DNA from 2 places in the Streptomyces sp. NBC_00224 genome. Region 2 is predicted to be linked to the other one. Evidence: riboswitches for the same ligand, from Rfam matches in the RefSeq annotation. Region 2 holds a riboswitch; the other holds the start of a gene.
What was found. A riboswitch is a leader RNA that binds a small molecule or an ion and turns the genes downstream of it on or off. The one in region 2 is predicted to bind cyclic di-AMP.
Positions count from the first base shown of each region.

Region 1 (4,622 bases), 1.1 Mb from region 2:
CGTCCGCGATGCGGGCGAAGCGGGCCCATTCGGGAAAGGAGACGCCCGCGACGGGTGTCTGGGCGGTGCCGAATGATTCGGCCCAGGCGGGGCCGGAACGCAGCCCCGGAACGGGCAGCAGATTCGCCGCCATGGCCAGCCCCCCGGCACCCAGCCCCGTCCGTAATACGCTTCTTCGGCTCAACCTCGGTCTCTCGTGCATTAAATGTTTCCCCCAGTGGTGGTCGTTCCGGCTTCGGATTACCGCTCTTTCACTGCCTCTTGTCTTTCCGGGCAATCCTCTCTGATCATTTGCCGCACCGCGTGGATTCACGGCAACGCGGCCGAGAGGGCTCAAATGCGACGGACGCTTTCCGGCCGTACTTCTCCCCGGAGGCCGTGGAGTTCGGGCGTTTTCGCGACGCGGGCGCGGATGGCAGACTGCGATCATGACTACGAAGACGATCGACGCGGCGGCCGCGGGCGCCTGGAAACTCGGTGACCTGTCGGTCAACCGCCTGGGATTCGGCGCGATGCGCCTCACCGGCAGCGCCGCGTTCGACCTCGGTACGCCCAGCGACCGCGAGCGGTCCATCGGCGTGCTGCGGCGCGCGGTCGAACTCGGCGTCAACCACATCGACACCGCGGCCTTCTACTTCTCCCGGCTCCGATCCGCCAACGAACTCATCAACCGGGCGCTGGCGCCCTACCCGGACGATCTGGTCATCGTCACCAAGGTCGGGCCGGGGCGCGACGCGTCGGGCGAGTGGCTGCCCTGGGCCACGCCGGAGCAGCTGCGCGGCCAGGTCGAGGAGAACCTGCGCCAGCTCGGCCGCGACCACCTCGATGTGGTCAACCTGCGCCTCAACGGGCCGGGTTCGCTCGCCGAGCACTTCGGCGCACTGGCCGACCTGCGCGACGCCGGGCTCATCCGCCACCTGGGCATCTCCAACATCGCCCCCGAGCACCTCGCGGAGGCCCAGGCCATCGCGCCGGTGGTCTGTGTGCAGAACCGGTACGGCCTGGACAGCCGGCGCACGGGCTCCGACGAGGTGCTGCGGCTCTGCGGCGAGCAGGGCATCGCCTTCGTCCCGTTCTTCGCCATCGCCGGGGAGGGGCGCGAGAGCGGTGCGGGGCAGGGAGGCGGCACGGACGGCGAGGCGGTCCTCGCGGTCGCCCGCGCGCACGGGGCGACGTCCGCGCAGGTCCGCCTCGCCTGGACGCTGCGGCAGGGCGAGCACGTACTGGCCATCCCGGGCACCGGCAACCCGGACCACCTGGTGGAGAACGTGGCCGCGGGCGCGCTGCGGCTCACGGACGAGGAGATGCGGCTGCTCGGGTCCCCGAGCTGAGGCCGCCGGGCCGCCCCCTCGATGTCCGAAATGAACCACAGGGGGGCAGTTTCCCTCCTATGTCGCCAATCTATTCATTGGGAATGATAGGGCGGCTTAGATTTCGTTTGGGCGCTGTCGGTGGAATTGCTTTTGTCGGGCGCGAGGAGTGAATTGGGTCACGCGGGCTCCTGGTCGGCAGGTGCCCGCGACGCGCGCATTCCGTTCCGTGCAGGGCGAGTTGGGGGTACGGGGAGGCGGGGGCCCGCATTTCCCGCCCCCGGTGGATCTTTCTCGCGGATGCCGTAATGAATTGAGGTCTTGTTTCGGCCAGTCCTATTCGTTTACGGTCACCGTCAAATCCGGATGGACCGCCGAATCCTGCCGCTGTCCGGAAACCTCCCACACACGAAATGGCAGGAGCGGGGGAACCAGGTAGGCCGCCGAATCCGGAGACGGAACGGCTCGGGGTGAAGCCGCGTGCGCCGCGGCCGGGCAGCTCTCGCCCGAACCCGACAGCTCACCTCGCAGGCGAAGGAGAGGAATTCGCCATGCCTGCAACGGGTAAGCACCGCCGCCCCAAGTCCAACACCCTGACCCGGGGCATCGCCGCCGCGGGTACGGGTGGCGCCGCGCTCATCATTCCGGTGATCGGCGCGACCAGCGCCGGTGCCGCGCCTTCGGCGGTGCCGCACACCGGCACCGCCGCGAAGTCCGCGCCCGCCGTCGCGGCCGCCGTGAAGGGCGCGGTGTCCGCCGAGCCGATCGTGGCGAAGAAGGCCGCCGCGACGACCTACTCCGTCGTCGCCGGGGACTCCCTCTCCAAGATCGCCCAGGACCTGGACGTCAGCGGCGGCTGGAAGAGGCTGTACCAGGACAACCGCCAGGCCATCGGGGGCAACCCGGCCCTGATCCACCCCGGCCTCGAACTCGCGGTGGGCAAGAAGGCCAAGGCTCCGGCGGCGTCCGCCGACCGTACGGCCGCCTCGGCCCGGGCCGACCGTTCGGCCCGTACGACCACGCCGCCCCAGAAGGCGACCGCCGCCGTGGCGAAGGCGGCGACGTACTCGAACAACCTGGACGGCTGGATCCGGCAGTCGCTGGACATCATGGCCCAGCACGGCATCCCGGGCTCCTACGACGGCATCTACCGCAACATCATGCGCGAGTCGTCGGGCAACCCGCTGGCCATCAACAACTGGGACTCCAACGCCGTGGCCGGCACGCCCTCCAAGGGCCTCCTCCAGGTCATCGACCCCACCTTCCAGGCCTTCCACGTCGCCGGCACGTCGACGGACAGCTACGACCCCGTCGCCAACATCGTCGCCGCGTGCAACTACGCGGCCAACACGTACGGCTCGATCGACAACGTGAACGGCGCGTACTGACGGCAGCCGACGGTCGACGCAAGCCTCCGGTCGACTACTGAGGAGGGGACGGCCGGGGTGGCAGACCATCTGGTCCATGATGGACCAGATGGTCTGTTACGGTGAGCCGACCAGGCTCAGGGGAGGACCGTCATGCCACGCCCGACGCGCGCCGAGCTCGACGCCGAGATCGTCGAAGCCGCCGCCGAGCTCTTCACCGCGCAGGGCTACCTCGGCACCTCGGTGCAGGAGATCGCGGACCGGGTCGGCTACTCGAAGACCGGGCTGCTGCACCGGTTCCCCTCGAAGGAGCGGCTGCTCGCGGCGACGCTGAGGGGGCCGCTGACCGAGTTCGCCGCCCTGCGCGCTACCTGGAGCGCCCTGCCGGACGGCCCCGAGCGGCACCGGCGGGCCTCGGCCGATCTGGTCGACCTGGCGCTGCGCCACCGCTCCCGGCTCGCCCTGCTCTTCAACTCCGGGCTGCCGGTGCTGCCCGGCGCGCTCGCCGGAGTGGAGGGCATGGGGGATCTGGGCGACCACCGCACCGAGACCCTCGCCGCCTTCGCGTACCCCGATGACCTGGCGGGCACGATCCGGGCGCAGCTGGCCGTGACCGGCCTGGTCAGCACCGTCGCCGCACGCCAGGACGTACCGGACGACCTGCTGCGCGCCCCGCTGCTGCGGGCCTTCCGCGCCGCGTGCGGGATCTCCGCGCACGCCGTACGCCGCGAGGGATCCGCATGCTGAGGCTGCGGGCCGGGGCGGGCCGGGCGCTTCGAGGATGGCGGAAGTACGCCGTCGCCGTGGTCGTCCTGGCCGGGCTGAGCGTGGCCGGCGACCGGGCCGCGGCCGCCTGGACGGAACACCGTACGGCCGACGCGTTCCAGAAGGCCCAGGGGCTCAAGGCCGCGCCGCACGTGGAGGTGCACGGCTTTCCCGTACTGACCCAGCTGGCCGGGGGCACGCTCGACCGCGTCGACATCGAAGCCTCCGACATCCCCGCGGGCCGCGACGGCGGCAGGCTCCCGATCACCACGCTGAACGTCGAGCTCGACCGCCTGCGCCGCTCCTCGGACGCCACCGAGGCCCACGCCGCCTCCGCCAAGGCCACCGCCTTCGTCTCCTACCAGGACCTGTCCGCCGCGCTCGGCGTCGAGATCGGCTACAGCCAGGACAGTACGAAGTCCGAGCCGCGCGTCGCCGCCACCGCGAGCCTGCCGCTGGTCGGCAAGGCCACGGCCAGCGCGCGGGTCGACGTGGCGGGCGACCACGCGCTCGCCTTCCGGTCCGTGAAGGTGGGCGACGACCTGCCGAAGGCGGTGCGGACGATCGTCACCGGCATGCTGGAGCGCGAGCTGAAGCTCGACGGCATCCCGGACGGTCTGGCGCTCAAGTCCCTCACCACGACTCCCGACGGACTCACCGCGACGCTCTCCGGCGAGGACGTCACCTTCCGCACCGACGACCGCGCCTGAGCCTCCGCCGGGCAGGTGCGACAACGGGTTTCGCGGCCGCCGACCGCCTCGACCGGGCGCCGGACGTGATACGCAGACCTCACCACTCGTCGAGGTCACGGAACTTCGCCGGCCGGTCACAGGAACAGACGGGGAGCGAGCCCATGCCCATCAAGGTGATCCTCTTCGGCGCGACCGGCATGGTCGGCCAGGGCGTGCTGCGGGAGTGCCTGCGCGACGACAGGGTCGAGAGCGTCCTCGCCGTGGGGCGCACCCCGCTCGGCGTCGAGCACCCGAAACTGCGCGAACTCGTCCATCCCGACCTGGCGGCCCTGATGAGCCTGCCCGCCACCCGGGCCCAACTCACGGGATACGACGCCTGCTTCTTCTGCCTGGGCGTCTCCTCGGCGGGCATGGACGAGGAGACCTACCGCCGCATCACCCACGACCTCACCCTCACGGCCGCCCGCGCCCTGTCCTCCTGGAACCCG
Region 1 is NZ_CP108106.1:7,864,239-7,868,860, forward strand. Features, by position in the region: gene OG965_RS35170 (beta-galactosidase trimerization domain-containing protein) at 1-133, opposite strand, end outside; gene OG965_RS35175 (aldo/keto reductase) at 429-1,331, shown strand; cyclic di-AMP (ydaO/yuaA leader) riboswitch at 1,673-1,857, shown strand; gene OG965_RS35180 (transglycosylase SLT domain-containing protein) at 1,862-2,698, shown strand; gene OG965_RS35185 (TetR/AcrR family transcriptional regulator) at 2,831-3,424, shown strand; gene OG965_RS35190 (DUF2993 domain-containing protein) at 3,418-4,152, shown strand; gene OG965_RS35195 (epimerase) at 4,296-4,622, shown strand, end outside.
Region 1: linked by a shared signal. The riboswitch ahead of OG965_RS35180 (transglycosylase SLT domain-containing protein) and the one ahead of OG965_RS30105 (M23 family metallopeptidase) in region 2 are both predicted to bind cyclic di-AMP.

Region 2 (4,622 bases):
GAGGAGATCGTGCTGGCTTCCGAGGCGGAGGGCGCCGAGGCGGCCCTGGACCGTCTGGCGAAGCTGGTCGAGGCGGGCCTTGAGGAGCTCCCCGAGACCGTCTGACCGCACCCGGTCGGCCGAACCCCGGCCCGGGCCGATGCGTCACCGCACTTCGCGAAACGGAGCCGCGGATCCTGAATTCAGGATCCGCGGCTCCTTTCCTTTTAGCTGGTTGTGCGGGTCGCCCGAACCCCTTACCCGCGCCGCTGATTTCCGGCGACGAATTCGGGCAGCACAAAAGAACCCCGCCGAATCACTCCCTTTGTATACGGCGACCCCGTTAAGCGCGGACGCTCGCGGTGTTTACGGCATGTTGCGAAGTCCTCACGTCCACCGGGCTCCGCAGGCGATAGGCGGAAAACGCGCGGTCGGCGTGGTGGGCCGCCAGCGATCTGGCCCGCTCGGCGTCGCCGCGCGCCAGCGCGTCCACGATCGCCCCGTGCTCCGCCCAGCACTCGGCGGGCAGCGCGGGCTGCTCCACCACGTACATCCAGGCGATCTTGTGCCGCAGCTGGGTGAGCAGCGAGATGAGGCCGGGGCTGCCGGAGGCCTGGGCCAGCGTCTCGTGGAACCAGACGCCCAGCGAGCGCAGATCCTCGCCCTGGGACCGCCGGATGCGGTCCTGGCCCAGCCTGACCAGCCCGCGCAGCACCTTGAGATGGGGCTCGGTGCGCCGGGCGGCGGCCCGCGAGGCGGCCAGCGGCTCCAGCAACGCGCGCAGTTCGAGCAGGTCGGCGGCCTCCTGCTCGGTCGGCTCGGCGACACAGGCCCCGGCGTGCCGGCGCGTGGTCACGAACCCCTCGGACTCCAGCGTGCGCAGCGCCTCGCGGACCGGGACGCGCGAAACCCCGTACCGCCGGGCGAGCACTTCCTCGGTGAGCCGGCTGCCGCGCGCGAAGAGTCCCGCGACGATGTCGTCGCGGATTGCCGTGCATACCGATTGCGCTGGAATGCGCATGACCGAACCTCCGCCTTAATCCCCGCGAAACGCGGTTGATCGACGCCTGTTCGGTGACTCTATTCCAGCGACTGTTAATTCCCGGTGACATGCCGTATGCAATGCATATCTTTTGGCCACGGACGGCTCTCCGCGCCCGGCGGCGACGCCGAAGCCCCCGGCGCGGGACGCCGGGGGCTTGGGGGAGACGTGCGGAGACGGCCGCGTCAGACGTTGACGCCGTGCGAGCGCAGATACGCGATCGGGTCGATGTCCGAGCCGTACCCCTCGCCGGTGCGGGCCTCGAAGTGGAGGTGCGGGCCGGTGGTGTTGCCGGTGTTGCCGGAGAGGCCGATCTGCTGGCCCGGCTCGACGCGCTGGCCGACGGAGACACCGATGGACGACAGGTGGCCGTACTGCGTGTACGTGCCGTCGTTCATCTGGATCACGATGTTGTTGCCGTAGGCGCCGCCGTAGCCCGCCTCTACGACGGTGCCCAGGCCCACGGCGTGTACCGAGGTGCCCATGCCCGCGTGGAAGTCGATGCCGGTGTGGCTGCCGGAGGACCAGATCGAGCCGCCGGTCTTGTAGCCGGTGGAGACGTAGCTGCCGTCGATCGGCGCGACGAAGGAGTTGAGGCGCTTGCGCTCGGCCTCGCGGGCGGCGCGCTCCTTGGCGGCGCGCTCCTCCTTGGCCTTCGCCTCGGCCTTGCGCTTCGCCTCGGCGGCGGCGCGGGCCTTGTCGGCGGCGTGCTTCTGGGCGGCGGCCTGGGCGTCGATGCGGTCGGCGAGGGAGTCGCCGATCACGATGGCCTGGGTGATGCCGGTGTCCTCGACGGAGGCCGCGGCGGGCGCCGAGCTCTCGGCGGCCATGGCCGGGGAGGCGAGGGTGCCCACGACGCCGGCGGTGGCGAGGGTGGCGATGCCCGCTATGTTCGCGCTCTTGCGCGACATGGCGCTCGGACGACGGTGCTTCCCGGTGGCACGGGTGAACGCCATGAAGGGGCGGTGTCCTTTCCTTCCATCTCGCCTACCGGGTTAGCTGACGGGTTCGGAGCTGGAAGGTCTCCTACGGGCTCCTCCGCGGGCGGAGGCGTCCGATTCACCCCAGGGACTGAGTGGGTCCCCGGCTCCCCTGGCTCGCGCCAGTTGGGGACTCGGCGATCGCTGTCCGGTGCCGCGGCTGCGACGGGTGGTGACGGACAGCGCGACCGACGCTAGACGGCTGATCTTTCAATCACCAAACAGACACGTCTTTTTGTTGCACACGCCACATGACAGACAGGCAACCTCCCCAACAAATCGGACATACAGGAGGACCCCGGCGGCACATCGGCCACCGGGGTCCTCCTCCGCGCACGCGTCCGCGCGTGGCGGTCCGCTCAATCAGCCCGCGACGACGGTGACTTCACCGATGCCGAGCGCCTTGACGGGCTCCTCGATCTGCGCCGCGTCCCCGACGAGGACGGTCACCAGACGGTCCACCGGGAAGGCGCTGACGACCGCCGCGGTGGCCTCCACGGTGCCCGTGTCGGCCAGCAGCGCGTACAACTGCGCCTGGAAGTCGTCCGGGAGGTGCTGCTCGACCTGGTCGGCCAGCGTCCCGGCGACCGCGGCCGCCGTCTCGTACTTCAGCGGGGCCACGCCCACCAGGTTCTGCACGGCGGTCTCCCGCTCGGCGTCCGTCAGCCCCTCGGCGGCGAGCTTGCGCAGCACCGTCCACAGGTCGTCGAGCGCCGGGCCGGTGTTGGGCGTGTCGACCGAGCCGCTGATGGCGAGCATGGCCGCGCCGGTGCCCTCCGCGCCGGAGCGCAGCACCTGACCGTACGCACGCACTCCGTACGTGTAGCCCTTCTCCTCGCGCAGGACGCGGTCCAGGCGGGAGGTGAGCGTGCCGCCCAGGCAGTACGTCCCGAGGACCTGGGCGGGCCAGACGCGGTCGTGGCGGTCCGGGCCGATCCGGCCGATCAGCAACTGCGTCTGGACGGCGCCGGGCCGGTCCACGATGACCACGCGGCCGGTGTCGTCGGCGGTGACCGGAGGCATCGGGCGCTCCACCGCCGCGGTGCCGGTCCAGGCGCCCAGGGTGTCCGCCAGGATCGCGTCCAGGTCGGTGGCGCCCAGATCGCCCACGACCACCGCGGTGGCCGCCGCCGGGCGTACGTACGCCTCGTAGAAGGCCCGCACCGCACCCGCGTCGATCCGTGTGACGGTCTCCTCGGTGCCCTGGCGCGGGCGCGACATGCGCGCGGTGGCCGGGAAGAGCTCCCTGGAGAGCTGCTGGGCGGCGCGGCGGGCCGGGTTGGCCAGCTCGTGCGGGATCTCGTCCAGGCGGTTGCGGACCAGCCGGTCGACCTCCGCGTCGGCGAACGCGGGGGCGCGCAGCGCCTCCGCGAGCAGGCCGAGCGCCTTGGCCAGCCGGGAGACCGGCACCTCAAGGGAGACCCGCACACCCGGGTGGTCCGCGTGCGCGTCCAGGGTGGCGCCGCAGCGCTCCAGGTCGGCGGCGAACTCCTCGGCGGAGCGCTTGTCGGTGCCCTCGGAGAACGCGCGCGCCATGATCGTGGCGACGCCGTCAAGGCCCGTCGGCTCGGCGTCCAGCGGGGCGGCGAGGAAGATCTCGACGGCCACGACCTGCTGGCCGGGGCGGTCGCAGCGCAGCACGGTGAGCCCGTTGGGCAGGGTGGCGCGGCCGGGGGCGGGGAACGCCCAGGGACGCGCGGTGCCGGCGGCCGGCTGGGGGTGGAACTGCATGGTCACGCCGGTCTCGCTCACTGCGCTGCTCCCTCTGCGTCGGCGTCGGCCGCGTCGTCTGCTTCGGCGGTGGTCGGCTCGTACACCAGCACCGCCCTGTTGTCCGGGCGCAGGGTGGCCCGGGCCGCGTCCCGCACCTCCTCGGCGGTGATGTCGAGCACCCGGTCGACGGCGGTCAGGGCGAGCTGGGGGTCGCCGAACAGCACCGCGTACCTGCAGAGTTCGTCGGCGCGGCCGGCGACCGTGCCGAGCCGGTCCAGCCACTCGCGCTCCAGCTGGGCCTGGGCGCGCTCCATCTCCTCGGCCGTGGGGCCCTCTTCGGCGAACCGGGCCAGCTCGTCGTCGACGGCCGACTCGATGTCGGGGACCTCGACGCCGCCGGACGTCTTGACGTCCAGCCAGCCGAGCGAGGGCGCGCCGGCGAGGCGCAGCAGGCCGAACCCGGCCGCCACGGCGCTCTGGTCGTGGCGCACCAGACGGTTGTGGAGGCGGGAGGACTCGCCGCCGCCGAGGACGGTGAGCGCCAGGTCGGCGGCGTCGCACTCGCGCGTGCCGTCGTGCGGCAGCCGGTAGGCGGCCATCAGGGCGCGTGCGGGGACGTCCTCGTGGACGACCTCGCGCAGCTGCTCGCCGATCACGCCGGGCAGCTCGCCGTCGCGCGGCGGCTGCTTGCCGTCGTGGAACGGGATCGAGCCGAAGTACTTCTCGATCCAGGCGAGCGTCTGCTCGGGGTCGATGTCGCCGACGACGGAGAGGACCGCGTTGTTCGGCGCGTAGTACGTACGGAAGAAGTTCCGCGCGTCCTCCAGCGTCGCCGCGTCCAGGTCGGCCATGGAGCCGATCGGCGTGTGGTGGTACGGGTGGCCCTCCGGGTAGGCCAGCGCGGTGAG
Region 2 is NZ_CP108106.1:6,730,430-6,735,051, reverse strand. Features, by position in the region: gene OG965_RS30115 (HPr family phosphocarrier protein) at 1-105, shown strand, start outside; gene OG965_RS30110 (GntR family transcriptional regulator) at 323-1,000, opposite strand; gene OG965_RS30105 (M23 family metallopeptidase) at 1,207-1,977, opposite strand; cyclic di-AMP (ydaO/yuaA leader) riboswitch at 1,991-2,151, opposite strand; gene OG965_RS30100 (M16 family metallopeptidase) at 2,365-3,732, opposite strand; gene OG965_RS30095 (M16 family metallopeptidase) at 3,750-4,622, opposite strand, start outside.